One region of the Comamonas sp. lk genome, then DNA from elsewhere that is predicted to be linked to it. Evidence: predicted binding sites of a transcription regulator. Region 1 holds the regulator's gene; each other region holds the start of a gene.

What was found. The regulator sigma-54, encoded in region 1, starts transcription at its own class of promoters, with help from an activator protein. The targets are predictions, from matches to a motif close to TGGCANGNAANCTGCTTT.
Region 2: a site for sigma-54 is predicted at 4,812-4,829, ahead of EAO39_RS23085 (collagen-like triple helix repeat-containing protein). Genes of this name have one in related genera too.
Region 3: a site for sigma-54 is predicted at 3,627-3,644, ahead of EAO39_RS01870 (TorF family putative porin). Genes of this name have one in related genera too.

What each region holds. Positions count from the first base shown of each region.
Region 1 covers NZ_UOOB01000002.1:754,864-764,789, forward strand. The annotation lists gene EAO39_RS22290 (sugar ABC transporter ATP-binding protein) at 1-1,108, opposite strand, end outside; gene EAO39_RS22295 (sugar ABC transporter substrate-binding protein) at 1,165-2,112, opposite strand; gene EAO39_RS22300 (aspartyl/asparaginyl beta-hydroxylase domain-containing protein) at 2,485-3,408, shown strand; gene EAO39_RS22305 (RNA polymerase factor sigma-54) at 3,490-5,088, opposite strand; gene lptB (LPS export ABC transporter ATP-binding protein) at 5,186-5,962, opposite strand; gene lptA (lipopolysaccharide transport periplasmic protein LptA) at 5,959-6,630, opposite strand; gene EAO39_RS22320 (thiol:disulfide interchange protein DsbA/DsbL) at 6,787-7,437, opposite strand; gene EAO39_RS22325 (SPOR domain-containing protein) at 7,540-8,280, opposite strand; gene argS (arginine--tRNA ligase) at 8,314-9,926, opposite strand, start outside.
Region 2 covers NZ_UOOB01000001.1:3,352,528-3,362,453, reverse strand. The annotation lists gene cobT (nicotinate-nucleotide--dimethylbenzimidazole phosphoribosyltransferase) at 1-632, shown strand, start outside; gene nth (endonuclease III) at 690-1,346, opposite strand; gene EAO39_RS15280 (POTRA domain-containing protein) at 1,429-3,120, opposite strand; gene EAO39_RS23085 (collagen-like triple helix repeat-containing protein) at 3,262-4,803, opposite strand; gene EAO39_RS15270 (PLP-dependent aminotransferase family protein) at 5,158-6,354, shown strand; gene EAO39_RS15265 (SlyX family protein) at 6,357-6,578, shown strand; gene EAO39_RS15260 (DUF3149 domain-containing protein) at 6,694-6,840, opposite strand; gene EAO39_RS15255 (M20 family metallopeptidase) at 7,061-8,488, opposite strand; gene EAO39_RS15250 (tripartite tricarboxylate transporter substrate binding protein BugE) at 8,552-9,565, opposite strand; gene EAO39_RS15245 (LysR family transcriptional regulator) at 9,771-9,926, shown strand, end outside.
Region 3 covers NZ_UOOB01000001.1:412,730-422,655, forward strand. The annotation lists gene EAO39_RS01855 (tripartite tricarboxylate transporter substrate binding protein) at 1-609, shown strand, start outside; gene EAO39_RS01860 (Bug family tripartite tricarboxylate transporter substrate binding protein) at 739-1,731, shown strand; gene EAO39_RS01865 (sulfatase-like hydrolase/transferase) at 1,981-3,309, shown strand; gene EAO39_RS01870 (TorF family putative porin) at 3,687-4,439, shown strand; gene EAO39_RS01875 (P-II family nitrogen regulator) at 4,457-4,795, shown strand; gene amt (ammonium transporter) at 4,837-6,201, shown strand; gene glcE (glycolate oxidase subunit GlcE) at 6,344-7,498, shown strand; gene glcF (glycolate oxidase subunit GlcF) at 7,516-8,778, shown strand; gene EAO39_RS01895 (ProQ/FinO family protein) at 8,884-9,681, shown strand.

The sequences.
Region 1 (9,926 bases):
CCGCCGGTTTGAGCCAGCCCGCACCGGAGACCGAGCCCATATGGCTCAGCGAGGTATTGACCCGGATGGACTGGGACAGCAGCAGGCCTTGTGCCTTGCGGTCTTCCGTGACCAGCGCAATGCCGGCCCGGGTAGCCTGCATGGGGCTGTTCCAGTTGGGACTCACGGAGCAGGTGGACAAGCCCTGGGCCTGGCCGGTCAGCTCGATCGAGCCGGCGTCGGCCTTGTCGGCGCCATACAGCAGGCGCAGCAGCTCGGTACGGCCTGCGCCCACCAGCCCGGCCACGCCCAGCACTTCGCCAGCGCGCAGCTCCACATCCACGCCCTGCACCAGCTTGCCGCGCCGCAAGCCCTGGGCCCGCAGCAGCACCGAACCGGCCTTGCGGCGCGGCTTGGTATCCAGCGACTCCACGGCATGGCCCACCATGCGCTCCACCAGCTCGGGCTCGCTCAGGCCCTGCATGGGCAGCACATCCACCAGGCGTCCGTCGCGCAGCACGGCCACGCGCTCGGACACGCGCTGCAATTCTTCCAGGCGGTGCGACACATAGACCAGGGCCACGCCCTGGGCCTTCATCAGATCGATCTGTTCGAACAGATGCTCGATTTCCTTGGCGGTCAACATGGCCGTGGGCTCATCGAGCACTAGCACGCGGTTGCCATCGCGCAGATTGCGGGCAATCTCCACCATTTGCTGCATACCTATGCCCAGCTGCCCCACGGGCGTGAAGGGATCGATATGCTGCAAGCCCATCTTGGCCAGCTGCGCATGGGCGGCCTTGGCCAGGGCATCGCGATCCAGCCAGCCCCAGCGCTGGGGCAGGCGATCGAGCAACAGGTTTTCGGCCACGGTCAGGGTGGGCACCATGCCCAGCTCCTGCAGCACCATGCGCACGCCAAGCGCTTCGGCCTCGGCACGGTATTTGGGCGCAAACGCCCGACCATCGAGCTGCATGATGCCGCGCGAGGGCGTCACCAGACCGCACAGCATTTTGGACAGCGTGGATTTGCCGGCGCCGTTCTCTCCCGTCAGCGCCAGACATTCGCCAGCGCGCAGATCGAGGGAAACGCCATCCAGCACCGTGCTTGGACCATAGTCCTTGCCCATGCCTTGCAGCGTCAGCACCGGCGTGCCGCGCCGCCCCTGGTGGTTGTCAGCAGCGATCACTTGGTCACCAGCACCACGTCCGTTTTCACTTCGGCAGGCATCTGGGCCTGCGGCGTCTTGTTCTTGACGGCCTTCAGCGCTTCTTCAATGCCGAAAACCGCTTGCTTGGCCGCAAACTGGTCTGCGGTGGCCAGCACACGGCCATCCTTGAGCATGGGCGCAATGGCGCGAATGTTGTCGTAGCCCACCACCAGCACCTTGCCGGCCTTGCCGGCGGCCTTGACGGCAGCCACAGCGCCCAGGGCCATGGAGTCATTACCGGCCAGGAGAGCCTTCAGGTCCGGGTTTTCGCGCAGCATGCCGGCGGCCACCGTATTGCCCTTGTCGATCTCCCACTGGCCCGATTGCACGCCCACCACGTTCATCTTGGCTGCGGTCATCGCATCCTTGAAACCCGCCGTGCGCTGCTGCGCATTGGTGGTGGTGGACACGCCCTCGATGATGCCGACCTTGTCGCCAGCCTTGAGCTGCTTGGCCAGGTACTCGCCCACCAGACGGGCGCCCACACGGTTGTCGGGGCCTACGAAAGGAATGACCAGGCCTTTTTCCTTGAGGGCGGCGGCATCCAGGCGGTTGTCGATATTGACCACGCGCACGCCCTTGTCCACCGCCTGCTTGAGCACCGGCACCAGGGCCTTGGAGTCAGCCGGGGCAATCACCAGCGCATCCACCTTCTGGGCCACCATCTGCTCGACCATCTTGATCTGGGCGGCGGTGTCGGTTTCGTTCTTGATGCCGTTGCTCAGCAGCACGTACTCGCCTGCGTGGGCTTTCTGGTGCGCCTTGGCACCGTCTTCCATGGTGCGGAAGAACTCATTGGCCAGGGACTTCATGACCAAGGCCACCTTGGGTTTGTCCTGGGCTTGAGCTGCCGGAGCCCAGACGCCAGCCAGCGCCAAGGCTGTCAGACCGACCGAAACCACTGCGTGACGACGTTGCAACATACCGCTCTCCCGGGCCTCAGGCCCATCAATTTGGAAAAAAGGGCCGGATTATAGGTTTGCCATCGGTATTAACCCGCGCCCACGCAAATAGACCTCAAGCGCTCAATCCCTTAACCGAGTCCTTGTTTTATAGGCTCAGGCTTTGTGCATAGGGGTAGGAATAATCCCCTGCCTGTCTAGACGTCGATTTCTCCCGTCGACCAGCGGCCCGGTGGCGCCAAGCCGGGCCTATCTCCAATAGATCGGCATCAATATCGACTCAAGCCATTGAATAGAAAGCGCCTTCAGCTATCAACTTTGAGAGCCCTCAAGAAAAACGCTGTTTGACCTGTGCCATGGCCTCTGCTGGAGCACCCCGGTAAAATTGCCGCCATGGCAAAAATCATCGTCCTGGCATTGGTAGTGCTGTTTTTCGGTTGCGGGCTGTACATGCACCTGCGCGGCAAGGTGCGTCACAAGGTGGTGAAGCAATTGTTTGATCATTCCACCTTCACCGCGCCCTTCAACGTCTTCATGCTGATGTTCAGCAAGGTGCCGCGCACGCCTTATCTGCCCACAAGCACCTTCCCCGAGCTGGCGCCGCTGCAGGCCAACTGGCGCGAAATCCGCGAAGAAGCCGTCAATCTGCAGAAAAACATGCAGATCAAGGCCGCCGCCAACAATGACGATGCAGGCTTCAACTCCTTCTTCAAGACCGGCTGGAAGCGCTTTTATCTGAAGTGGTATGGCGATGCCCACCCCTCGGCCATGGAGCTGTGCCCCAAGACCACGGCGCTGGTCAAATCCATTCCCAGCGTGAAGGCCGCCATGTTTGCCGAGCTGCCGCCCGGTGCCAAGCTCAATCTGCACCGCGATCCCTATGCGGGCTCGCTGCGCTACCACCTGGCCGTGCTGGCGCCCAATGACGACCGCTGCATGATCGAAGTGGATGGTCAGCCCTACAGCTGGCGCGAGGGCGAGGGCGTGATCTTCGACGAGACCTATATGCACTGGGCCGAGAACCGCTCGGAAGGCAATCGCATCGTGCTGTTTTGTGATGTGGAGCGCCCCATGACCAACGGTTTTGCCCAGTGGCTCAATCACTGGCTGGGCAAGAATGTGGTGGCCGCCGCCAGCTCGCCCAACAACGAGGGTGATCCCCGCGGCATGATCAGCAAGCTTTTCAAGATTTCCTTCTACGCCGGCAAGTACCGCCGCGCCTTCCGCAGCTGGAACCCGACCTTCTACAAGGTCCTCAAATTTGGGCTGATGATTGCCGTGCTGGCGCTATTCATCTGGTGGTTGATCCCGAACTGATGGATGCCGCCTGAGGCGCTTTGCGCACCAAATTAAAAAGCCGCTGAGCATGGCATCAGCGGCTTTTTTGTTGGGCGTGGCTTACAGCGCCTTGCGCAACGTGGTGGTGGGGATCTTCAGCTGCTCGCGATACTTGGCCACGGTGCGACGGGCGCATTCAATGCCTTGCTCCTTGAGCATATCGGCCAGCTTGGCGTCCGACAGCGGTTTTTTCGTGTCTTCCGCATCCACAAACTGCTTGATCAGCGCCCGCACAGCCGTGCTGGAGGCGCTGCCGCCGGTCTCGGTGCCCAGGCCCGAGCCGAAGAAGTACTTGAGCTCGAACGTGCCTTGGGGCGTGGCCATGTACTTAGCCGTGGTTACGCGGCTGATGGTGGATTCATGCAGGCCCAGGGCATCGGCAATATCGCGCAGCACCAGCGGGCGCATGGCCAGCTCGCCATGCACAAAGAAGTTTTTCTGCCGCTCCACAATCGCTTCCGACACCCGCAAGATGGTGTCAAAGCGCTGCTGGATGTTCTTGATAAACCAGCGCGCTTCCTGCAGCCGCTGCTGCAGTGCCGCATGGCCTTCGCTGTTCTTGTGGCGGCGCAGCACGCCGGCATAAATGTCATGCACCTTGAGCCGCGGCATGACTTCGGTGTTGAGGCGAACGGAAAACTCCATCCGGCCCGAGCCGACACGCACCGGGCGCACGATGACATCGGGCACCACGATATGGCGCTCCACATCCACGAAGCGGCGGCCGGGTCGCGGCTCCAGCCGCGCAATCAGGGCCAGGGCCTCGCGCAAAGCTTCCTCGCGCGCGCCGCACAGGCTGGAGAGCTTGCGCATATCGCGTCGCGCCAGCAAGTCCATGGGCTGGCAGCACATGGACAGGGCCAGTTGCAGCACATCCCAGTGCTTTGCTGTCGTGCCCTCATCTTCGGCCAGACGAATCAGATCGCGCAGCTGCAGTTGCAGGCATTCGGCCAGATCGCGTGCACCCACGCCCACGGGCTCCAGGCTTTGCAGCAACTTTAGCGCCATGGCAAAGCGCTGCTCCAGCTCTTCGCGCTCTTCCAGGTCGTCACCGGCCAGGCTGTAGGCCAGATCGGCCAGAGGCTCTTCCAGATAACCGTCGTCGTTCAGCGATTCGATCAGAAAGCGCAGCGCCGCGCAGTCCTCGGCACTCAGGCGCAGGCTGAGCGCCTGGCGGTGCAGAAAATCGCTCAGGCTTTCATGCTCGCGCGCCAGATCGATGGCGTCGGTTTCCTCGTCGCCATCGCTTTTGCGGCTGCCGGACGAGGAGGGGCCATCCCATTCGCTGCTGGATTCGCCCCCCCATTCCCCGTCTTGTCCGTCGGCACCGTCGCCGCTCCAGTCCAGCGTCTCGGGGGTTTCGGTGGTCGGCGTTTCCGCTATGGTTTCAGAAGCTGCTTGTGTTGATGAATATTCAGTTTCAGATGAGTAGCCATCTGAAGTGCCCATGGATTCGGCGGCAGCCGCTTCCATAGAAGGAGCGTCCATCGGCGCATCGACGTCGTCGCCGTCGCGCTCCAGAAACGGGTTGTCCACCAGCATCTGTTCGACTTCCTGCGCCAGCTCCAGCGTGGACAGTTGCAGCAACTGAATCGACTGCTGCAGCTGCGGCGTGAGCGACAGATGCTGGGATACGCGTAAGGACAGGCCCGGCTTCATCAACTGAACATCCTTGATGTGCAAGCGACCCCGGCATGCCCCCGATGCAGGGACAGCAGCCACAGGAAACGGGGGAGCGCGGTGGTCAACTCACGCATCACATGCGGAAGTGTTCACCCAGGTAGACTCGGCGCACATCGGCGTTGTCCACGATCTGCTCTGGCGTACCTTCGGCCAGTACATGGCCGTCGCTGATGATGAAGGCGTGGTCACAGATACCCAGGGTTTCGCGCACGTTGTGATCGGTAATCAGCACGCCAATGCCGCGCTCTTTCAAGAAGCCGATGATGCGCTGGATTTCGATCACCGCGATGGGGTCGATACCGGCAAACGGCTCATCGAGCAGAATGAAGCGTGGCTGCGTGGCCAGGGCGCGGGCGATTTCCACCCGGCGGCGTTCGCCCCCGGACAGGGCCAGCGCCGGAGACTGGCGCAGATGCTCCACGCGCAATTCCTTGAGCAGATTGTTCAGCCGCTTGTCTATCTCTTCCTTGGAGAGCAGCTTGCCTTGCTCGTCCTTTTGCAGTTCCAGCACGGCGCGGACGTTTTCTTCCACGCTGAGCTTGCGGAAAATCGAGGCTTCCTGCGGCAGATAGGACAGTCCCAGGCGCGAGCGCTGGTGAATCGGCATATTGCCCACGGCATGGCCGTCGATGAAGATCTCGCCGCCATCGCTGCGCACCAGACCCACGATCATGTAAAACGAGGTGGTCTTGCCCGCGCCGTTGGGGCCCAGCAGACCGACGACCTCGCCTTTTTGCACGGACAAAGACACGTCCTTGACCACCTTGCGGCTGCCATAGGACTTGGCCAGATGCCTGGCCTCCAGGCGGCTGTCCGCTTCGCCGCTGCGCAGGGTGCTGTCACGGCTCATTTCTTGTCACCTGCCTTGTCGCTGGCTTTCTCACCGCCCAGCGTCATGCTCTGGCGCAAGGGCTCGGCCTTGGGCTGGGCTGGCTTGGGCTGGGCGCCTGGCGTGCCGTCCTTGGGCGCCATGATGGCGCGCACCCGACCGCCCTGGCCCACGGAGGAGCTGGGCAGGCCACCGCTGGTCTTTTGACCGTCGACGGTATAGACGTCGGTGATGTTGTTGTAGACGATGACCGAGCCCGTGACCTGGTCGCTGAGCTGACCGCCACGGTAGCGGCGCATCTCGCCACGGCGAATGAATTTGACGATATCGGCCTTGCCGTCGTACTCGATGACCTCGCCCTCGCCTTCAATGAACTCATCGGGCTGACCGGGTTCGGTGTCGCGTTTTTGGCGGAAGAAGGCACGCTTGCCCGGCTCGGCCTTGACCACGCCGTACTGAAAGCCTTCGGCATCCTGGCGTACATCCAGCTGCGTACCGCGCAGCACGATGGTGCCCTTGGTCATCACCACATTGCCGGTGAAAACGCTGGTCTGCTGAAGCTCGTCGTGGCGCAATGCATCGGCCTCGATATTCATGGGCTTGGCGCTATCGGCCTTTTCGGCATGCGCCGTGCCGGCCAATACGGCAAAAGCCGAGGCCAGCACGAAAGAGAGAAGTCGTTTGGTCATGGAGGGCACGTTTCTTGCATACATTGTAGTCATTCCCTTTTTGGCGCCGCCGCAAACATACACTGGCCCGGATCAAAACCTCGCCATACGGGTATGAAAAAGCCCGCTCAGGCAGACCTGGCGGGCTTTTGGGATGTACAAGCTGCGCTCGCCGTATCAGCCCTTGCGGCTGGACACGATCAGGGCATTGACCACGCGCAACACATTTTCCATGTTGCCGGCCTTGGTGCCATCCGTGTAGTACTTGCCGGCCACGCCCATGGCAGGCACGCCTTCCACGTCGTAGGCCTGCTGCAGCTGGGTGGCCTTGCGCACCTGGTTGGAGACGGTAAAGGAGTTGTACATCTCCTTGAACTTGGCCACATCCACGCCCTGCTTGCCGGCCCATTCGAAGATGGCGTCATCGGTGGCCAGACGGTTGCGTTCCACGTGAATGGCGTGGAAGGCCTTGGCGTGCAGCGTACCCAGCAGATTCATGCCTTCCAGGGTGTAGTACAGCTTTTGCTGAGGCACAAAAGAGGCATTGAAGGCCACGGGCACGCGGTTGACCACCACATCGGCAGGCGCTGCGTTCTTCCAGGCCGCAAACGTGGGCTCGAAAACATTGCAGTGCGGGCAGCTATACCAGAAGAACTCGATCACCTCGACCTTGCCGGCGGGCGCGCTAACAGGGGCTTGCTTGCTGAGCTTGAGGTAGTCCTTGCCTTCCTTGAAGCCTGCGGCCTGAGCCCAGGTGGCAGAGGAACCCAGTGTCAAAGCACCAGTGGCTGCAGCAGATGCAACCAGAGAAAATTCGCGGCGTTTCATCAAAACCAACTCCTAAATCAGGTCTGCAGTGTCAGAGGCCATCAGCCATAAAAAGTTCAACCCAGCTCTCAAGCCCGGCACAGCCTGGGCCTCAAAGATGTTTTACCTTGCGGCGCGAACCAGGGTGGAATCCACACCGGCGCCGTCGAGCTTGCCCTTGAGCTGCTCGGCCTCATCGCGCTTGTTGAACGGACCCACGCGCACACGGAACACGGTGATGCCGTTTTGCTCACGCTCGCTGACCCGGGCTTCCCAGCCCAGCATGGCCAGCTTGGCGCGCTGCGCCTGGGCTTCCTTCTCGCCACGGAAAGCACCGGCCTGCACAAAGTAGTTGAAGCCGGGCTCGCCGCCAGTAGCCGCCACGGCAGCTGCTTTTTCCTTGTCGGCACGGGCTTTTTCAGCCTTCTCGGCGGCAGCGGAGCGCTCCTTGACCAGATCGCCCAGAGGATCACCCGTGGCCGGCTTGACCGGCTTGGCGGGATCGACATGGGGCTGGGCAGGCGTGACCGGCTTGCCGGTCACGGGGTCCAGCGCAGCAGTGCCTGTGGCCGTGACCGGAGCCACCGGCGTGCTTGGCGTTACGGGCACGGCAGGCGTTTCCACGGCAGCCGGCGGCACAGCAGGAGTCGGTAGCGGCGCACGGCTTTGCAGCGGTGCGTTCGGGTCCCAGTTCTTGTTGCGCTCAGCCTCGACGGCGTCGCGATCCGTGTTGTTACCGCCCTTGTTCAGAAAGGGAACGGGCACCTTGGTCACATAGACGGCCACGGCCAGAGCCGCTGCCAGGCCAATGACCATGCCGAAAATCAGTCCCAGGATGGTGCCGCCGCGTTGCTGCTTCTTCATAGGTCGCTAAAGGCTTTCCGCTTGACGCTTTGATTACATGCGCTCGGGTGCACTGACACCCAGCACAGCCAGACCATTGTGCAGCACCTGAGCGGTGGCTGCGACCAAGGCCAGGCGGGCCAGCTTGAGCTTTTCATCATCCACCAGGATGCGTTCGGCATCGTAGTAGCTGTGATAGCAGGAAGCCAGATCGCGCAGGTAGAACGTCACGTCATGCGGAGCATTGCCTTCGGCAGCGGCCGTCAGCATCTCGGGGTACTTGGCCAGCAGCAGCATCAGGGCCTGGGCTTGCGGGCCTTCCAGCGCCGACAGGTCCACGTCCTTGAGCGACGGCAGGCCGGCGCCGCCGGCTTCTTGCCAGGCACGCAGCACCGACTGGATACGCGCATGGGCGTATTGCACGTAGTACACGGGGTTATCGTTGTTCTGGGCCACGGCCAGATCCACGTCGAAGGTGTATTCGGTGTCGGGCTTACGGCTGAGCAGGAAGAAGCGCACGGCATCCTTGCTGGTCCACTCGATCAGATCGCGCAGCGTCACATAGGAGCCGGCACGCTTGCTGATCTTCACTTCCTCGCCATTCTTCACCACGCGCACCATGGTGTGCAGCACGTAGTCGGGGTAGCCCTGAGGAATACCCACATCGGCCGCCTGCAGCCCGGCGCGCACGCGGGCAATGGTGCCGTGGTGGTCGGTACCCTGAATGTTCACCACCTTGGTGAAGCCACGCTTGAACTTCTGGATGTGATAGGCCACATCGGGTACGAAGTAGGTGTAGCCGCCGTCTGTCTTGCGCATCACGCGGTCTTTGTCGTCGCCGTAGTCGGTGGACCTGAGCCACAGCGCGCCGTCTTGCTCGTAGGTCTTGCCGTTGGCGATCAGGCGCTTGACGGTTTCCTCGACATGGCCGTTTTCGTACAGGCTCGATTCCAGGTAGTACTCGTCGAACTTGAGGTTGAAGGCCTGCAAGTCCTTGTCCTGCTCGTTGCGCAGATAGGCCACAGCGAACTGGCGGATGTTGTCGTAATCCTCTACATCGCCATTGGCCGTGAACTCGCGGTCATCGGCCTTGATGGCTTCCTTGGCCAGGAAGGCGTTGGCGATGTCGGCAATGTAGTCGCCGTTATAGAAATTCTTGGCCAGCGGGTTCTCGCCGTCGGTAGGCCAGCACTCGTCACCGGGCTTGAAGCCCTTGGCGCGCAGCTGCGTGCTCTTGGTCAGGGTGTCGATCTGCACGCCCGCGTCGTTGTAATAAAACTCGCGGTGCACCTTCCAGCCCTGGGTGGAGTACAGATTGCTGATGGCATCGCCAATCGCAGCCTGACGGCCGTGGCCCACGTGCAGCGGACCGGTGGGGTTGGCGGAGACGAACTCGACCAGAATGTTTTCGCCACGGCTGGCCTGGTTGCCGAACTCGGCTCCCTGCGCCAGCACTTCGCGCACGATCTGCTGCTTGGCGGCGGGCTTCAAGCGAATGTTCAAAAAGCCGGGGCCTGCAATTTCAATCGCATCAACCCATTGCTGGAAGGCCGGTGTGGCTTCCAAAGCGGCTTTGAGCTGTTCGCCCAAAGCGCGCGGGTTGGCTTTGAGCGGCTTGGCCAGTTGCATGGCCGCCGTACAGGCGAAGTCGCCATGGGCTGCCACTT
Region 2 (9,926 bases), on a different contig from region 1:
GCAGCGAAGGGCCGGCCATGACGGCCGAGCAATGTGCCGTGGCCTTGCGCAATGGGGCGGAGCTGGTCAAGAAACTGCCCGGCAATGCCTTGCTGCTGGGCGAGATGGGTATTGGCAACACCTCGGCCGCGTCGCTGCTGCTGGCGCGGCTGTGCGGCGAACCGATTGAAGCCGTCACCGGCGTGGGCACCGGTCTCGATGCCCAGGGCCTGCAGCACAAGCTGGCGGTGCTCAAACAGGTGTTGCAGCTGCATGTGGCAGTGACGGAACCTTTGGCCGTGCTGGCCGCCATGGGCGGGCTGGAGATTGCGACCATGACCGGTGCCGTGCTGCAGGCTGCGGCCGAACGCCGCCTGATTGTGGTGGATGGCTTCATCACCACGGCCGCGGTTCTGGTGGCCAGCCGTCTGCAGCCCCATGTGCTGCAGCGCTGTGTCTATGCCCATCGCTCGGGCGAACCGGGCCACACCCGCATGCTGGCCCAGCTGCAGGCCCAGCCGCTGTTGGATTGGCAACTGCGCCTGGGAGAGGGCTCGGGCGCGGCACTGGCCTGGCCGCTGCTGCTGTCGGCCTGCACCATGCTCAACGAGATGGCCAGCTTCGAGTCGGCAGGCGTCAGCACCAAGGGCTGAAGACCGCTTCTGTATTGATAGCTGTTGACGCTTTTGTGATGTACGCTAGCGGCTGTTTCAGCTCTTTTTTCCTGCCGTGGGCGCGGCCGTCTTGGGCGTGAAATCGCAGTATTGGGACACCACGCACTCCCAGCAGCGGGGCTTGCGGGCCTGGCAGACATAGCGGCCCAGCAGGATCAGCCAGTGGTGAGAATCCACGGCGTACTCCTCGGGCACGCGTTTGAGCAGCTGTTTCTCCACTTCCAACGGATTCTTGCCGGGGGCCAGCCCGGTGCGGTTGCTTACGCGAAAGATATGCGTGTCCACCGCCATGGTAGGTTGGCCAAAGGCCACGTTGAGCACCACATTGGCGGTCTTGCGGCCCACGCCGGGCAAGGCTTCCAGTTCTTCGCGGGTGCTGGGCACCTGGCCGCCATGCAGATTCACCAGCATGGCGCAGGTCTGCATCAGATGCTTGGCTTTGCTGCGGTACAGACCTATGGTCTTGATATAGCTCTCAAGCCCCTCCAGACCCAGATCCAGAATTGCCTGCGGCGTATTGGCTACCGGAAACAGCTTGCGCGTGGCCTTGTTCACGCCCACGTCGGTGGCCTGGGCCGACAGCAGCACGGCGGTCAGCAGCTCAAAGACGGTGGTGTATTCCAGCTCGGTTTGCGGCGTGGGGTTGGCGGCCTTGAGCGCGGCAAAAAAAGGCTCGATCTCGCTTTTTTTCATCGCGCTATTGTCGCTTGCCTGCTGCCGTTAAAAAAGCCGCGGGCTTTGCGGGCCGCGGCTTGGACGCAAGACGGGTGCGACCTCAGAGATCGAGGTTGTAGCTGAGAAGCAGGCTGTAGCGCAGTTCGCGCTCGGGGTTGTTGGCCGTGCGGTCACCCATGGGCTTGCTGGCCGCAAGGTCCAGGGAGTAGTGGCGGCTGTCGGACAAGCGCAGGCCGAGGCTGGCCGAGCGCAAGGTATTGCCCGCCAGCCCGCTGGTTCGCTGATGGGTGCGTGCCCATTCATAAAGCACATAGGGCTCGACGGATTTGAGCCACTGATGGGCCATGACAAACTGGTAGTTGCCTTCCACGCTGGCGCCCAGGCCCGAGTCGCCGGAAAACTCTCCCGCCTGATAGCCGCGCCCAAAGCGGTTGGAGCCGAAGGAGATCTTTTCAGGCGTGGGCAGAATGTCGCGGCTGTACTGCCCGCCCACGGCAAAGCCGGCGCCGAATTTGCTGGCAAAGCGGTGGCGCTGGCTGTATTCCATCAGCAGGCGTGTGAAGTCGAGCTTCACGGAGGAGGGTAGAAGCAGCGTCTGGTTGGGGTCCTGATAGAGCAGACCTGCCTGGGCGCCCATGGAGTTCAGGCCCCGCGCCAGCAACACATTGGCCGAGCGTGTGGCCTGCGGGCTGAACGATGACCATGCCAGCTGGGCGTACAGCGTGCGCACCCGCTCATCATTGGCAAGGTACTGGTTGCTGGTTTGCAGCTCCTTGTTGTAGTTGATGGCGTACAGACCGGCCGTACCTGTCAGCTGCGTGCGGTTGCTCAGTATCAAGGGGTGGCTGATGTTGAAATCAAGCTTGCGCTGGCGCGTCAGGTCGTCAATGCCGGGTATGTGCGTGGCGGGGTTGTTGAAGCTGCGGTAGTCAGAAAAGCTGGCCCGAGCCAGCGTGCCTTCGGCATTGAGCAGCTGGGTAAAGCCCAGTGAGCTGAAACGCTCCTTGCTGGGTTTTTGCAGCATGGTGGACAGCTGCAACTGGCTGCCTGCCCACAAGGGGTCGTTGAGCGTGAGCGACGCAATCACGCGCGGTGTGGGCTTGCGCAATTCGCCGCCAAAAGCCACCACCACAGGCTTGTGCTTGGACTTGATGACAAGTGCGGTGGCGCCATCCGTGGTGGTGGGCAGGCTGGCAGAGGCGACAATCTGCACGCCCGGCAGACGGGCCATCAGCTGGGTCTGTCGTTGAAAGGTCTGGGTGGTCAACGGTTTTTCATGAAGCAGGGGCTGGGCCAGTTCGCGAATCCCGGATTCGGAACGCCCGAAATCGCCCTCCAGCTGAAGATTGGCCACATAGCCTTCAACCACGGTGACCAGGACCACGCCATCGGCAAAGTTCTGTGGCGGCAAAAAAGCAAAAGAGAGCGCAAATCCGCGTTGCTGGTACAGCTCTCCCACTTTCTGCGCCGCCTGGGCCAGAGCGCCCACGGTATGGGTGCCGTTGATGAAGGGCGTGAACAGGGCGCTGACTTCATCGAAGGCAATGGCCGAGCTGCCTTGGACATTCACGCCCCTGACAGCGACTTGCACGCTGGCAATATCCTGGTTGCCGACCTGGGGCGTCTGTATCTGTATCGGCACCTGAGGGCGGCTGGCTGGCGGCACGCGGGGCAGGGTTTGCAGCGGATTGCCCGACTGGGCCCATGTCAGAGCCGTGCCGAAAAGCAGCGGCAGGCTCAGCGGCAAAGCGCGTGCCCAACGCGAGCGGCGAAAAGTTCTTGTTTGCTTCATCTCCAAAACGCCCTCCTGTCTTTTCTTTCTCTGCTGCATTTTTAGTGGCTTACCTTGTTTTGGGTATAGGGGTCTGTCGCAAAAAAGCCCGCACGCAGCGGGCTTGTAAAGCAGGCGATGCCGGATGACATCGCCCATGCTTTACTTGGCAGTGGCGCCCAGACCTGCCGTCAGCGCTCCCACGCTTCCGAGAACTCCGCCCAGCAGACCACCCAGTGGGCCGGCCTGGGCTTCCGTGCCCGCAGTCACATTGGTGGTGGCATTGGCGGCCACGGTCAGCCCGCCGGTCACGCCAGAGACCAGATGGGTGACAGGCGCCAGGATGCCGCCCACGGGAGCCGTGGAGCCGCTGGCCACACCACCTGTCAGTCCGCCGACAAGGTGAGTGACGGGAGTGAGAATGCCCCCTATGCCAGCTGCGCCACCAGAGCCGCCGGTCACACCGCCGGTGAGTCCGCCGACAAGTTGGGTGACGGGCGCCAGAACGCCGCCTCCACCGGAACCGCCTGTCAAACCCCCGGTCAGACCGCCGACCAGGCTGGTGACTGGAGACAGAGGACCTCCGTTGCTACCGCCATTGATTCCACCCAGCAAACCGGTAACCGGCGAGAGCAGGCCGGCACTGCTGCCGCCGGTCACGCCGCCAAGCAGGCCGGTGACGGGGCTGAGCAAGCCGGCATGGGGAGTGGAACCTGGTGTTTTGGCCAGACCGCCCAGGCCGGCAACGGTCTCGCCCACTCCGTCAACCACCTGGCCCAGCGGTGCGACGATGGGGGCGTCGGTAGCGGCAATACCGGTGCCTACATGGCTGACCAAACCTCCCACGGTGGTCAGCAGATTGTTGACCGGCTGACCAATGCCGGTGGTCTGACCCAGGTTTTGTACCGTGCCGACCACGCTGCCCAGAATGGGTGTGGCGGTGCTGCTGAGATTGCTGGTCAGTCCGCTGACCAGAGGGCTTTGCGTCACTTGCTTGACCGTTCCTTCCAGGCGGGTGACGCCGCCTCCCACTGTCTGGACGAGACCGCCTGCCAGACCCGCCACATCGCCCACGGCGCCCAACTCTGGCTTGTCCAGTGCGCTGACGGTCTTACCCACGCTGCCGACAGCTTGACCCAGATAGCCCACGGCAGGGGCCACGCTTTGTACCGTGGTGCCTATGGGGTCGGCGGTCTTGCCGATTTGACCCAGCCCCGAGCTGACTCCGTTGGTCAGAGACGCGACGGCAGAGTTGGTGTTGCCCAGAATGCCGCTGGCCGGCTGTGCGATGCCGCTCAGCGGGGTGTTATCTGTCGCCTTGCCCAGCACGCTGGTGACCAGCGTATTGGCATCGGTGATCACGCCGTTGACGCCACCCAGGGCATCGCTGGTGTTGTTGACGGTGTTGCGAACCACGGTCAGAGAATCCGCCGCAGGGTTGCCGCCGTTGTTGCCCCCACCGGTCCCGCCGCCCGTGCCACCGCCTGTGCCACCGCCTGTGCCACCGCCTGTGCCACCGCCTGTGCCGCCGCCTGTGCCGCCGCCCGTGCCACCGCCGCCGGCGACCACATCGCCACCACCGCTGCCGCCGCTTCCCGCGCCGGTATCGCTGCGAAGCGAGCCGCTGGAACCGCAGGCCGCCAGGCTGGCCGCGAGGGCCACGGCGCAAAGACTGCGCAGGCCCAGACCGGTTTTGCTGTTCATGTCCGCGGACAGCAAGCTCTGTGTCAAATCAGAAGTACGCATAAAACCCTCGTCTTAAAGATGTGCACCAAAAGAAATCGGAGTCCATGCCGCCTGCTGCGGCGGTGTGTGCATATTCCTGTTTCACGTCCGAAACTGTCCAATTCATATCTCCAGAAACGAAGTTACACTTAATTAATAAATCCTATCGAAAGTGACATATTGCTAGGTATCGTCTTACGCTTCTCTGGCATTTGTACCTACAAATACAAGAGTGTTTCCCGACGGCCCGCCGGGCGCGCCACAATAGAGCGCTTGCGGGCAGGTGCTACTGCCTGCAATTCCCATCTCCGTCGCGCTTTAACGAAAAAACGTATGCAATTTGCCAAACGACTCGATAACGTAGAGACCTCTGCGATCCGTGAACTGTTCAAGCTGCTGGGCAAGCCCGGCATCATCAGCTTTGCAGGCGGCTTTCCGGACAGCGCCATGTTTGATGTGGCAGGCATCAGTGCCGCATCGGCAGCCGCCCTGCAGCAAGAGGCCGGTGCGGCATTGCAATATGGCGCCACCGAGGGCTATCAGCCGCTGCGCGAGCAGCTCTCGACCTTCATGGTCAGCAAGGGCGCGCCCGATGTGGCGCCCGAGCAGCTCATCGTGACCACGGGCAGCCAGCAGGCGCTGGATTTGCTTGGCAAGACCATGCTGGGCGAAGGTGACAAGGTTATCGTGGAAGGCCCGACTTTCCTGGCCACCATCCAGTGTTTCCGCCTTTATGGCGCTGAAGTCATCTCCGCTCCCGTGGACGAGCACGGCGTCAACACCGATGCGCTGGAGGCGCTGATTGCCGAGCACCAGCCCAAGCTGGTCTATCTGATTCCCACTTTTGGCAACCCCAGCGGAGCCACGCTGAGCCTGGAACGCCGCAAGAAAGTGCTGGAGCTGGCCGTCAAGTACCAGACGCTGGTGGTGGAGGACGATCCCTACGGCGATCTGTACTTCGATGCAGCGCCGCCCGCCAGCCTGCTGTCGCTCTCGCGCGAAGTGCCTGGCAGCCGAGCCTGGCTGGCGCACTGCGGCTCGCTGTCCAAGGTGCTCAGCCCCGGTCTGCGCATAGGCTGGCTGATTGCTCCGCCCGAGCTGCTGTCCCGCGCCGTGATGTGCAAGCAGTTCAGCGATGCCCACACCAGCACTTTTGCCCAGGCCACGGCAGCGCAATACCTGAAGTCCGGCGCCATGCCCAAGACTTTGGCTCATGTGCGCGAGGTCTATGCCAAGCGCGCCAAGGCCATGGGCGATGCGCTGCGTGAGCAGCTCGGCGATGCCGTGGAATTTGTCCAGCCCCAAGGCGGCTTGTTCCTGTGGGTGCGGCTGACGGGTGCTCGCGGTCAGCTGGCCGATGCCGGTGTCCTGGCAAAAAAGGCCATTGAGGAAAGCGTGGCCTTTGTACCGGGCACGCCTTTCTATGCACAGAACGCCGACAGCGCCACCTTCCGCCTCTCGTTTGCGACGGCCGACGAAGAGAAGATTCGCGATGGCATTGCGCGTCTGGCCAAGGCGCTGAAAGGGTGAGCATGAGCGAGGACATGGAGTCTCTGCAGACCAGGGTGATGGAGCTGGAGATCAAGGCCAGCTATACCGACGATCTGCTGGAGCAGCTCAATATGACGATTTACCGCCAGCAGCAGCAAATCGACATGCTCATCAACGAGTTGCGCGAACTCAAGCGCCAGGTGCCCGAGGGTGGGGGTGCCGGGCAGCGCAATTTGCGTGACGAACTGCCGCCGCACTATTGAGGACGGTGATCGCAGAGACACAAAAGGCCGGAGCAATCTCTGGCCTTTTTTGTCTCTGCTTTGGAGTGTTTTATGCCTGCAGCCTATATCCGTATTGCGCTAGCAGCTATGAAAATCATTCCTTGGGGGCCTCGGCCGCAATGTGTTTCATCTTGCCCATGAACAAGCAGGTGAAGAACACCGCCATCACCAGAATCAAGACGATGACGATCAGGCTCATCAGCCCGTAGTCGGTGGAAAAAAGATCGATCATCAATTTCATGGGGCCTCCTTGTGCTGAGCCGCCAGCATGCGGTCATAGGCCGACTATTGCCCGAAGCCGGCGTCCAGGGCTTGTGCTGTGTCAAGCTTTGACGGTCGCTGCTTTGCGTGTGCGCAAGAAGCGAGGCGAGGACTCAGGCCGTAACCGCAGCCGCGCATGAAGCAGCCCGCAAAAAAGCCCTGCAATCGCTTGCAGGGCCTGAGGCTGAAATACGGACGGTTTACTTGCGCAAAAACGGCAGCGGCACCTCTGGCGGTATGGGGCAGATATAAGGCTTGCCACCGCGGCGCTGCAGCAGCTCCTGCTTGGCCAGGCTTAGCTGCTCGGGATGGGCCAGCAGTTCGATGGCGGTGGCCGTCAGAATCTTGGCCGCACGCACCATGCCTGCATGGGCCAGGGTGGATTGGCCTTGCGAGACCATCTGCCATGAATGCAGCGGCGTGCCGAAAGCGTAGCAGGCCACCCAGGCCTGGACCGTGGGCGTGATCCAGCTCACATCGGCCACGTCGGTGGAGCCGAACATGATGTCGTTGACCTTGGGGTCGTAGGGCGACAGGCCTTCGAAGATGGCCGGAACCTTGCCGCGCAACACGCTGGCCAGCGGGCGGCTGACGGCGTCCACGTCGTTCTGATCCAGCGTGGCCTGAAACTGGCCGGCCACGGACTGGGTCTGCGCATCCACCTGCAACTGGCCCAGAGCCAGCATCTGCGCATACATCACCTCGTTCAAGGTGCTGTTTTGCAGCAGATTGGAGCAGGCCTTGTCGAACACGATCTCCAGCTTGCAATCGGTCATCAGCGCCGCACCACGGGCCACGTTCTGCACGCGCTCGTAGAGTTCGGCTGCTTCGTGGTTGCGCGCTGCGCGTATCAGATACAGCGCTTCGGCGCGGGCTTGCACCACATTGGGCGACAGGCCGCCGCTATCGGTCACGGCATAGTGCACGCGCGCATCCGAAGGCATGTGTTCGCGCAGATAGTTCACGCCCACGTTCATCAACTCCACCGCATCCAGCGCGCTGCGGCCCAGGTGCGGCGAATGTGCGGCGTGCGAAGCCTTGCCGTGGAAGATGAACTTGGCCTGGATATTGGCCAAAGTACTCTGACTGAACAGGCCGGTGTAGCTGGCCGGGTGCCAGGTCAGCGCGGCATCGACATCGTCGAACACACCGGCGCGCGCCATAAAGGTCTTGCCGGAGCCGCCTTCCTCGGCCGGGCAGCCGTAGTAGCGCACGCGGCCGCTCTGGCCCGTGCGGCTCAGATGCTGTTGCAGCGCAATGGCCGCAAAGTGGGCCGATGTGCCCAGCAGGTGGTGGCCGCAGCCATGGCCGGCCAGGCCCGGACTGTCGGTGGATGGCGTGCAGACCAGGGCGCCGCTTTGCTGGTTCAGACCCGACAGCGCATCGTACTCGCCGAGCAGGGCAATCACCGGGCCTTCGTGACCCCATTCGGCCATGAAGGCCGTGGGAATGCCGGCCACGTTCTGGGTGATGCGAAAGCCGGCCTGTTCCAGCGCTGCCGTGTGCAGTTGGGCCGAGGCATTCTCGGCATAGCGCAGCTCGGCCAGCGACCAGATCTGATCGGCCAAAGCCGTCATGCGCGGGGTTTCACGCTGAAAGAAATCCTGCAGGGCGTTCATCGCTTGCATGGGGAAAATCCTTTGCCGGGTGCTTGAAGAAAGATGGGCGGGCGGGGAGTCAGGCACAGCGGCTTATTCGGGCTTGACGCCGGCCTTGTCCAGCAGCGCCTTGTTGCGCTTGAGTTCGGCGGCGATCTGGGCCGGGAACTGCGCTGGAGGCGTTTCGGTCGAGGTGGCGCCCAGATTTTTCAGATGCTTTTGCACCTCGGGCAGATGGGCAGCCTTGACGGCGGCTTCCTGCAGCTGCTTGACGATGGCTGCTGGTGTGCCGGATGGAACGACCAGACCGAACCAGCTGATGCCCAGCTCGTTGAGTTCTTCATAGCCCAGTTCTTTGAAGGTGGGCACATTGGGCAGGTCGGGCGAGCGGCCGTGGGAGGCGACCACCACCGGCACCAGCTTGCCGCCCTTGATCTGGGGCATGGCCGAAGGCAGCTGGTCGGTCATGATCTGCACCATGCCGGCCAGAGCGTCATTGAGCGCCGGGCCGTTGCCGCGATAGGGCACGATCTGGATCTGGGTCTTCATGGTCTCGTTGAACGAAGCCACCATCAGATGGCCCAGCGTTCCGAGACCCGGCACGCCGGCGCTGTAGCTACCTGGCTGGGCCTTGATCTTGGCCAGAAAGTCGTTGAAGTTGTTCACGCCCATCTTGGGGTGTGCCATATAGACCGAGGGCATGGTCACTAGATTGGCTACGGGCAGCAGCTTGCCTTCCAGCTTGATTGCGCGCTTGTAGAGCAGGGGGTTGATGGTGGCCGTGCTCACGGTGGCCATGCCAATGGTGTAGCCATCGGCGGCGGCCTGGGCAATGGCTTCGCTGCCTATCAGGCCGCCGGCGCCGCCCTTGTTGTCCACGATCACCGGTTGGCCCAGGGTGGAGCGCATGCCTTCAGCAATCACCCGCGCCACGATATCGGTGGAGCCGCCTGCCGCAAAGGGAACGATGAGCTTGACGGGCTTGCTGGGGTAGACATCGGCGGCCAGCGCCTGCGCTGCCGGCAATGCCCAGAGGGTGCTGGCGGCGGCCAGGGAGATCAGGCTGAGGCGGCGAAAGCGGCGGTGTTGGCATGAGGGTGTGGACATGAGCGACTCCAGAAAGATATCGGCGACAGCGCGTCCATAGGCATGGTGCAGGTCATGCTGTTTGCGCCGTCATTGAAGTGAAATATAGAAATTTCAACGGCTTTGCAGTGCACGATATTTGCCGCAAGCTATAAGCTATGTCGATAGCTATGAGGCTTCTCCCTGTGAGGCTTGTAGCGTGATAAGTGCAAACCCTAGGTTCTCCATGCCCAGCCCATATCCTTTTTCCGAGTTGCAGCGCAGCGACGATGTCGCGACGCCAGAAGGCAAGCAGCTGTTCTCCCGTTTGACCAAACAGGGGCGCTTGCGCCAGCTACAGCTGCTGGTGGCGCTGCAGCAGTGCGGCTCGGTCCTGCAGGCT
Region 3 (9,926 bases), on a different contig from region 1:
GCGGCGGCCCGGTTCTCGCAGACACTGATTTGCAACCCCGCCCTGGGCTTCAAGTCCGTCAAGGACATGGTGGACGCTACTCGTACCCGGGAGCTGACCTATGCCACCGGCGGCGCCGGCTCGCCCGGTCATCTGGTGATGGAGTCCTTGCTTTCCGCCACGGGTACAAAAATGGTGCATGTTCCTTACAAGGGCCCGGCGCCCGCCATGCAGGATCTCATGGGCGGTCAGGTCGACTGCGGCTTTCTGGCTGCGCCCACGGTGCTGCCCCAGATCCAGAGCGGCCGCGTGACGGCGCTGGCCACTTCGGGCAAGACGCGCTCTGCGCTACTGCCCCAGCTACCCACGATTGCCGAATCCGGCTATCCGGAGTTTGACGGCACGTTCTGGCTCTTGCTGGCCGCGCCCAAGGGGGTTCCGCCCGAGATCCAGAAGCGCTTTCTGGATGCCATGGCCCAGGCCATTCGCTCGCCTGGGCAGCAGGAAAAGGTCAAGTCCGTGGACATAGAGATGGTGGGCAGCACGCCCGAGCAGGCGCAGCAGAAAGCCAGGGAGCTGTCGGACAAATGGGGCGCTCTGGTGCGCAAGATCAAGCTCACGGCGGAGTAGGGCGATGAACGAAAACGGCATGAAAAAGCTCACCGGTACCGCCCGCCCGGCGCCTTACACTGCCAGTTTTGTTGATGAAGAATAACTTTTGCGCGAGCGGTTCGCCGTAAGGACAAGGAGATGGTCGCAATGCAAAGAAGAACCTTGGGCAAGTGGGCAATCGGTGCCGGGTTGGCTGCCGGTTTGCTGGGTACAGCTCTGGCGCAGGCGCAAGCCGTGGCGCCGCTGTTTCCGGGCAAGACGCCTTTGCGCATCGTGGTGGGCTACCCGCCCGGCGGTGCCACCGATCGCGTGGCCCGCATCGTGGCCGACAAGCTGCAGAGCAAGCTGGGCAGCCCCGTCATCGTGGAGAACAAGCCCGGTGCGGGCGGCCGTCTGTCGGCCCAGTACGTCAAGAACGCCCCTGCCGCACAGCCCGCGATTTTGCTGGCCAATCCTGCCGTGATGGTGGTGGCACCGCTGGTGTTTGCTGACTCCGGCTACGACCCCGAGAAGGACTTCAGGCCCATCAGCGAAGTCAACCGCTATGACTTCGGTCTGGCCGTTGCTAGCGCCGTGCCGGTCAAAGAGCTGTCTCATCTGTTTGCCTGGCTCAAGGCCAACCCGGAACGCGCCAATTTCGGCGTGCCTGCCACCGGCAGCCTGCCGCACTTTTTTGCGCTGATGCTGGGCGAGAGCGCCAAGGTTCCGGTCGAAGTCGTGGGCTACAAGGGCTCGGCTCCGCTGCTGACCGACCTGATGGGCGGTCAGGTGCCGATTGCCGTCGATACCCTGGACACCCAGATTGCCCAGCATGAAGCCGGCAAGCTGCGGATACTGGCCGTCTCCGGCGACAAGCGCAGCCCCATGGCGCCCGAGATTCCCACGCTCAAGGAACTGGGTGTGAGCCTGGTCGGCACCGGCTGGAACACCTTGTTTGCGCCGCAAAGCATGGCGCCGGCCACGGTGCAGCGCCTGTCCGAGTTGGTGCAGGAGGTGATGAAGGAGGCCGATACGCAGCAGAAATTTGCGGCTTCCAAGCTGGATCCTGTGGTCAGCAGCGCCCAGGAGACTGATCGCATGCTCAAGGCCTATCGTGCGCAATGGGCACCAGCGGTCAAACGTTCAGGCTTTAAGCCATGAGAGGCAATACCCCCTGAGGCGCTCCGCGCCTTCCCCCTGGAAGGGGGACGACGGCCTTTGCTGCGGGGCGGCCCTTGCCGGCCGTCTCGCGCTTGGGGCTTGCTAGTTGCAAGCGCCGCGCCAAGTGCCCGAGGTTTTAGGAGCATCAAATGCTTGGTTTGCTTTGGTTCAAGCATTAAAACTTCGTTGAATCAATTGATTGCAGGCGATAGCTGCTCCTGTTTTTGTGTCTTCTCTGTGATTTCTCCCATGACCGATTCCCGCCCCAATCTGATTTTTATCCTGGCCGATGACATAGGCTATGCCGACCTGGGTTGCACGGGTGCACGCGATGCGCACAGCAATGCCACCGATGTCTCGCCCCGCCTGGATGCCATGGCGCGTGAAGGCATGCGCTTTACCCGTGGCTACTCCAACTCGGCGGTGTGCTCGCCCACCCGCTTTGCGCTGGCCACGGGCCGCTGGCAGTACCGCTTGCGCGGCGCGGCCGAGGAGCCGATTGCCAGCGTGCACGGCGACAAGGTGCTGGGCCTGCCGCCAGACCACCCCACGGTGGCCTCGCTGCTCAAGGACGCCGGCTACGCCACGGCCCTGGTGGGCAAGTGGCATCTGGGCTACCCCCCGCATTTCGGCCCGCGCCTGTCGGGCTATGAAGAGTTCTACGGTTTTCACGCCGGCGGCAATGATTACTTTGCCCATTGCGACCCGCGCGGCCGCCCGGACTTCTGGATCAATGAAGAGCCGCACCAGGAAGACGGCTATCTGACCGACCTGCTGAGCCAGCGCGCCGTGGACTTTGTCGAGCGTCAGACGGCGGACAAGCCTTTCTTTCTGTCCCTGCACTACAGCGCACCGCACTGGCCCTGGCTGACCCGTGAGGACCGCGAGGAAGCCCAGCGTATTGCCGGCATTGGCAAGCACACGGACGGCGGCTCCATCGAAACCTACCAGCGCATGATTCACCACATGGATGAAGGCATTGGTTGGGTGCTGGATGCGCTGGAGAAAAAAGGCCTGAGTGAGAACACGCTGATCGTCTTTACCAGCGACAACGGTGGTGAGCGCTTCTCCAATAACTGGCCGTTTGTGGGCCAGAAGATGGACTTGCTGGAAGGCGGCATTCGCGTGCCTCTGGTAGCGCGCTGGCCCGAGCGCATTGCAGCCGGTGTCGTCAGCGATATGCCCAGTCTGACCATGGACTGGTCGGCCACCTTTTTGGCCGCAGCCGACGTGGCCGCGCATGCCGACTATCCGCTGGACGGCATCAGCCTGCTGCCGGTGATGAAGGACGCCAGCTGGAGCCCCGAGCGTGATCTGGCCTGGCGCATGAAGCACCGCGAGCAGCGGGCGTTGGTGCGTGGCGACTGGAAGTATCTGCAGGTGGAAGGCATTGAATACCTGTTCAATGTGAGCGCCGACCCACGCGAGCGCGCCAATCTGCGTGAGCGCGAGCCCGAAAAACTGGCCGAGCTGCGCCAGGCATGGCTGGACTGGAATGCGGCGCTGCCCGCCATTCCCGAAGAGGCCAAGGTGTCACTGGTGTTCACCAGAAACGAGCTGCCGCAAGCCAGTTACTGAAAGCGCCGTCCATCCGCGCCATCAAGCAGTCAGCTTTTGCTGCCAAGCCCGGGTGCCCAAGGCCTCGGGCTTTTTTGCGCCCTTGATTTGCACCAATTAAGTGCATTGAGCTCGTGCGAGGAGCCCAGCCTGCTTGCGCACCAAATTCGCGCATTGCCTGCGTGCCTCATCACAGGGCATGGCCAAGCCTGCGTTGGATGGCGCCCGTCGTCTATTGATTTTGATAGCTTGAAGCGCTTTTCGATCAAGGGCTGCATGGCACTTTCATACCAATAAATCGGTCAACAAACAGGCCGTATTGAAGTGCAACTCAATGTTGGCACGGTCTGTGCTTTTCACCGGTTAACACAAATTTTTTCAAACCGGAGGAAGCCAGAATGACCCGCATCGCTGTTAGCCGTTTCAAGACCTTCGCCAAGACTGCCGCATTGGCCTGCGTCGTTGCCGCCCCCATGTGGGCTCACGCACAACTCACTGCCAATGTGGCTTTGACCACCAACTACAAGTTCCGTGGTCAGGATCAGGACGCCAGCCGCACGCGCGCCGTCAAGCCTGCGCTGCAAGGCGGTTTTGACTATAGCTTCGGCGACAGCGGCTTCTACGTGGGCAACTGGAATTCCTCCGTGGACTGGCTGCCCGGCAACTCGCTGGAAACCGACTTCTACGGCGGCTACAAATTCAAGGCCGCTGATGTGGACTGGGATGTGGGCGCACTGACCTATGTGTACTCGGGCAACTCCAACGGCAACACCACGGAGATTTACGGTGCCGGTACCTACGGCCCTTTCACGGCCAAGTACTCGCACACCGTGTCCAAGGATTACTTCGGCTGGGCCGGTGCCAAGGCCGGTTCGGGTCTGAAGGGCCGCAACAGCGGTTATCTGCAGTTCTCCTACAGCCAGGAAGTGATGAGCAAGGTGACACTCAAAGCATCACTTGGTTACACACATTTCTCCAGCGACATCAAGAGCCTGGGTGTGCCCAACTACGTGGATTACAGCGTGGGCGGTGCCTATGACCTGGGCGACGGATTCTCTGTGGCTGCAGCTGTGGCTGGTGCCAACAAGAAAGCCTATTTTGGCGATGTAAACAAGGCGCGTCTGATCCTGACGCTGGCCAAGACTTTTTAATTTCTCAGGAGCCTGTCATGAAAATGGTGATTGCCATCATCAAACCCTTCAAGCTCGATGAAGTGCGTGAAGCACTGTCCCAGATCGGCGTGCAAGGTATCACGGTGACCGAAGTCAAGGGCTTCGGCCGTCAGAAGGGCCACACCGAGCTGTATCGCGGTGCCGAGTACGTGGTGGACTTCCTGCCCAAGCTCAAGATCGAGGCGGCCATTGCCGATGATCTGGTGGACGCGGCCATCGACGCCATTGAAGGCGCGGCGCGCACCGGCAAGATCGGCGACGGCAAGATTTTTGTGCAGGCGCTGGAGCAATCCATCCGTATCCGCACTGGCGAAACCGGCGACTCCGCCCTCTGAGCGCCGCAGCGTCTCAGGAATCATTTTTGAGAAAGATTGCCATGACCAAGAAGCTATTGAGTGCAGGCCTTGGATTGGGTCTGTTGGCAGCCAGCGCAGCCGTGTTTGCGCAGGACGGTGCCGCAGCTGCAGCAGCGCCTGCGGTGGTGGCCGCGGTCGAAGCTGCCGCCGTCGTAGAGGCCGTGCCTACCCTGAGCGCCGGTGATACCGCCTGGATGCTGACCTCCACCATGCTGGTGATCTTGATGATCATTCCCGGCCTGGCACTGTTCTACGGCGGCCTGGTGCGCTCCAAGAACATGCTGTCTGTGCTGGCGCAGGTGTTTGTCGTCTTTTCCTTGATCACCGTGCTGTGGGCCGTGTACGGCTATTCGCTGGCATTTGGTGGCGAAGGCAAGTTCTTCGCCAACTTCGACAAGCTGTTCCTGATGGGCATCACGCCGGACACGCTGTCCAGCGCGCTCAAGACCATCCCCGAGTATGTGTTCGTGGCCTTCCAGTCCACTTTCGCCGCCATCACCGTGGCGCTGATCGTGGGTGCGTTTGCCGAGCGCATCAAGTTCGCTGCCGTGATCGTGTTCTCCGTGCTGTGGTTCACCTTCAGCTACATCCCCATGGCCCACATGGTGTGGGGCGGCGGTCTGCTGGGTGCCGATGGCGCGCTGGACTTTGCCGGCGGCACCGTGGTGCACATCAACGCGGCCGTGGCCGGTTTGGTAGGTGCCTACATGCTGGGCAAGCGTATCGGTTTCGGCAAGGAGGCCCTGCCTCCGCACAGCCTGACGCTGACCATGGTGGGTGCCTCTTTGCTGTGGGTGGGCTGGTTCGGCTTCAACGCCGGCTCCGCCGGTGCCGCCAACGGCATTGCCGGCCTGGCCTTCATCAACACCATCCTGGCGACCGGCGCTGCCGCCATCTCCTGGATCGTGGCCGAAGCCCTGCTGCGCGGCAAAGCCTCCATGCTGGGTGCTGCTTCGGGTGCCGTGGCCGGTCTGGTGACCATTACGCCCGCTGCCGGTTTTGTCGGCCCAATGGGTTCCATCGTCATGGGCATCATTGCAGGCCCTTTGTGCTTCTGGGGCGTGTCCGGCCTCAAGCACATGCTCAAGGTTGACGATGTCTGCGACGTCTTCGGCGTCCACGGCGTGGGCGGTATCCTGGGTGCCATCCTGACCGGCGTGTTCTGCGCCAAGGGTCTGGGCGGTATCGAGCCCGAAGGCTACAACATGGCTCACCAAGTGTGGGTGCAGGTCGAGAGCGTGCTGGTGACCATCGTCTGGTCCGGTGTGGTGTCCTTTGTGGCCTACAAGATTGCTGCTCTGACCGTGGGTCTGCGTGTTTCCGAGGAAACCGAGCGCCAAGGTCTAGACATCAGCTCTCACGGGGAGGTTGCCTATACCCGCTAAGCCAAGCCTTTCGCTTTAGTTCAGTTTCATTACGTTGGCCCCGCAGTGCATGCTGCGGGGCCTTTTTTATTCATGCTCGCGTTTCAAAAAAATCAAAAGCGCAGCATGGTTCTATGGCGACCGCTGCCGCTACCATGCAGCCATGGATTCAGCCACCCGCCAAATCAACGCCCTTCAAGCCATCACCGAGCGCATACGCGCCGCTGCTGCCGACCAAACACCGTTGCGCATACGCGGCGGCGGTAGCAAGGACTTTTATGCCCATGCCCTGCAAGGCGAGCTGCTGGACATGCGAAGCCTGAGCGGCATCGTCAGCTACGAGCCCAGCGAGCTGGTCGTGACCGTGCGTGCCGGCACTGCGCTGGTCGAACTGGAAGCCGAGCTGGCTGGCCAAGGCCAGTGTCTGGCCTTCGAGCCGCCGCACTTCGGCCCCGGCAGCACCGTAGGCGGCATGGTGGCGGCCGGCCTTTCCGGCCCGTCGCGCGCCAGCGTAGGAGCGGTACGTGATTTCGTTCTGGGCCTGGAGATGATCAACGGGCGGGGCGAACTGCTGCGCTTTGGCGGCCAGGTAATGAAGAACGTGGCGGGCTATGACGTCTCGCGTCTGATGGCCGGCAGCTGGGGCACGCTGGGCGTGATCACCGAGGTCAGCCTCAAGGTCTTGCCCGTGGCCCCGGCTGAGGCCACGCTGCGCTTTGACGAGTGCAGCCAGCAGCAGGCACTGCAGTGGCTCAATCAATGGGGCGGCCAGCCGCTGCCGCTCAATGCCAGCAACTGGCTGCATGAGGCTGGCCAAGCGGGTGGCTCGCTGTATCTGCGCCTGCGCGGGGCCCAGGCTGCGGTGCAGGCTGCCTGCCTCAAGCTGGGCGGCGAGCGCCTGGACACCGATGCCGTAGCCGCCGACTGGTCAGCCAGCCGTGATCTGAGCCTGCCCTGGTTCGGTGCAAGGGCCGGCGATCACTGTCTGTGGCGCCTGTCCGTGCCTGCCACTACAGCACCGCTGCAACTGCCCGCAGGCTGCGTGGGCCCGCTGGTGGACTGGCTGGGCGCACAGCGCTGGGTGCAGGCGCCGCGCAGCGCTGCGGCGGCATTGCAGCAACTGGCCCAGTCTGTGGGTGGTTTTGCTTCTCTTTTCAGAGCTGAAAGCGCAGATCAAATAAGCGGTGTGGCCGACTTTGATGTGTTTGCGCAAGGCAGCGCGGCGGGGCGCACGGCGGCGCAGATTCATGCGCGGCTCAAGCAGGCTTTTGATCCGGCAGGTATTTTCAATGTGGGCCGTTTGTCGGCGAACTGGTAAGAACAAGGACTGAGCCCATGCAAACCAATCTCGCCCCCGAATTCCGTGCCACGCCCGAAGGCCAGGAAGCTGAAGCCATTCTGCGCAAATGCGTGCACTGCGGCTTTTGCACGGCCACATGCCCCACCTATCAAACCCTGGGCGATGAGCTGGACGGCCCGCGCGGCCGCATCTACCTGATCAAGCAGGTACTGGAAGGCCACAAGCCCACACGCGCCACGCAGCAGCATCTGGATCGCTGCCTGACTTGCCGCAACTGCGAATCCACCTGCCCCAGCGGCGTGCAGTACGGCCATCTGGTCGATATAGGTCGCAAGATTGTGGATGAGCAAGTTGAGCGCCCCTTGGGCGAGAAGCTGCAGCGCTGGGCCCTCAAGGAGGGCATGACGTCCTCGCTGTTTGCGCCCGCTCTGTCGTTAGGCCGTGCCGTGCGCGGCTTGCTGCCCGAGGCACTGGCCGAAAAAATTCCGCCGGCCCAGCAGGCCGGCCACTGGCCTACGCGGGAGCATCGCCGCAAGGTGCTGATGCTGGCCGGCTGCGTGCAACCGGCCATGATGCCGCGCATCAACTACGCCACAGCACGCGTGCTCGATGCGGCCGGCATTCAATCCGTGATTGCCGACAAGGCTGGTTGCTGCGGGGCGGTGAAATTTCACCTCAACGACCAGGAGGGCGGCAAGGCCCAGATGCGCGCCAATATCGATGCCTGGTGGCCGCTGGTCGCATGCGGCGAGGTGGAGGCGATCGTGATGAATGCCTCGGGCTGCGGCGTGACGGTCAAGGAATACGGCCATCTGCTCAAGCACGATGCGCAGTACGCGGAAAAAGCCGTGCGCATCAGCGCGCTGACCCGCGACTTGAGCGAGCTGTTGCCTGATTTGTTGCCCGAACTGGCGACCCGGTTGAAAGATCAGCTGGCAATACCCAAGGCGCCCGTGGCTTACCACCCGCCTTGCACGCTGCAGCACGGCCAGCAGCTGCGCGGCGGCGTGGAGAAGCATCTGCGCGAGCTGGGCTTCGATGTGCGCGTGGCCCGCACCGAGTCGCATCTGTGCTGCGGCTCGGCCGGGACCTATTCGGTGCTGCAGCCCGAAATCTCCCATCAGCTGCGCGACCGCAAGATCGCCGCACTGGATGAGCCTTTTGCCCCCGAAAAACCGGCCGCCATTCTCTCGGCCAATATGGGCTGTATCGTCCATCTGCAAAACGGCACGCAGGTGCCCGTCATGCACTGGATAGAGCTGATCGATGAGGCGCTGTCAGCCGCTGGAACCCGGTAACCCCAGGGCTCTTTGCACCCCCGTTTTGCACTGCAGTTTGCAATGCTGGCATGATTAGGGGTTTTGTTTCTCCCCAAGCCCACGGGCTTTGCCATGACTGAAATCGTGTCTGAACCACAAGAACACAATGCCCAGGCCGCTGTAGAGCAGCCCGAGGCCCAGAACGTTGCGCAAGCCGTGCAGCAAGGCACAGCCGTGTCCAACCAGAATCAAGAGCCTCGTCAGCGCTCGCGTCGCGGCGGCCGTGGCCGCAGCGGTGGCAATGCTGGCAAGCCCGCTCAGGCCGAGCAGGCCCAAGCCGCGCCACGTCCGCTGAACCCGCTGCTAGAGCAGCTGGCGCAGTGGCACCCGGCCCTGTTTGGCGAGCAGTTGCTGCCCTTCAAGCGCGGCATTTTCGAAGATCTGCTGGCGGCCCACCCCGAGTTGGACAAGGAAGCGCTCAAGTCTGCGTTGCAGCAGCACACGCGCTCCGGTCGCTATCTGGCTGCCATGGCATCGGGCCAGGCCCGTCATGACCTGAGCGGTCAGCCCGTGGAAGCCACGCTGCCCGAGCATGTGCACCATGCTCTGATCGAAGTCTTCCGTCGCCGCCAGCAGCGCACGGCCGAAGACCTGACGCCCAAATTGCGCAACCGCATCGTCGTCGCCTACGAAGCCTCCGGCCTCGCGCGGGAAGACTATGCCGAACGCGTGCTCGGCAAGAACGAAGCCACCAATGCGCTGGTAGCCGATGCGCTGGCCGAAGCCGATGCCCGTGCCGCCAAGGACGAAGCCCTGCTGCGCTCCTTCACGCTCAGCGGTCAGACTTCGGAGCAGGATTTTGCCGAGATGTATGGCATGAACCCGCGCCAGGTGGCGCAGCAGCTGGACCGCGCCCGTCGCCGTCAGCAAAAAGCGGCCTGATCTTCGCTTCAGGCGATAGCCTGAGCTTGCAGGCCCGCAAGCCGGAAAAAGCCTGCATCACATCACCAGCCCGCAGACCGCCAGCTCAAGGCGGCTGCGGCATACCTGCCCCGCAGGCGGCACTGCAGCCATAGGCGCGCAGCAGCCGCAGCGCAGGTGGGCCCGAGGACGATTGCCGGACTGCAGCCCTGACCTGAGGGCGGCAGGCCTTGTGCTGTGCGCGGTTCTTCTGACTTCATGCATCA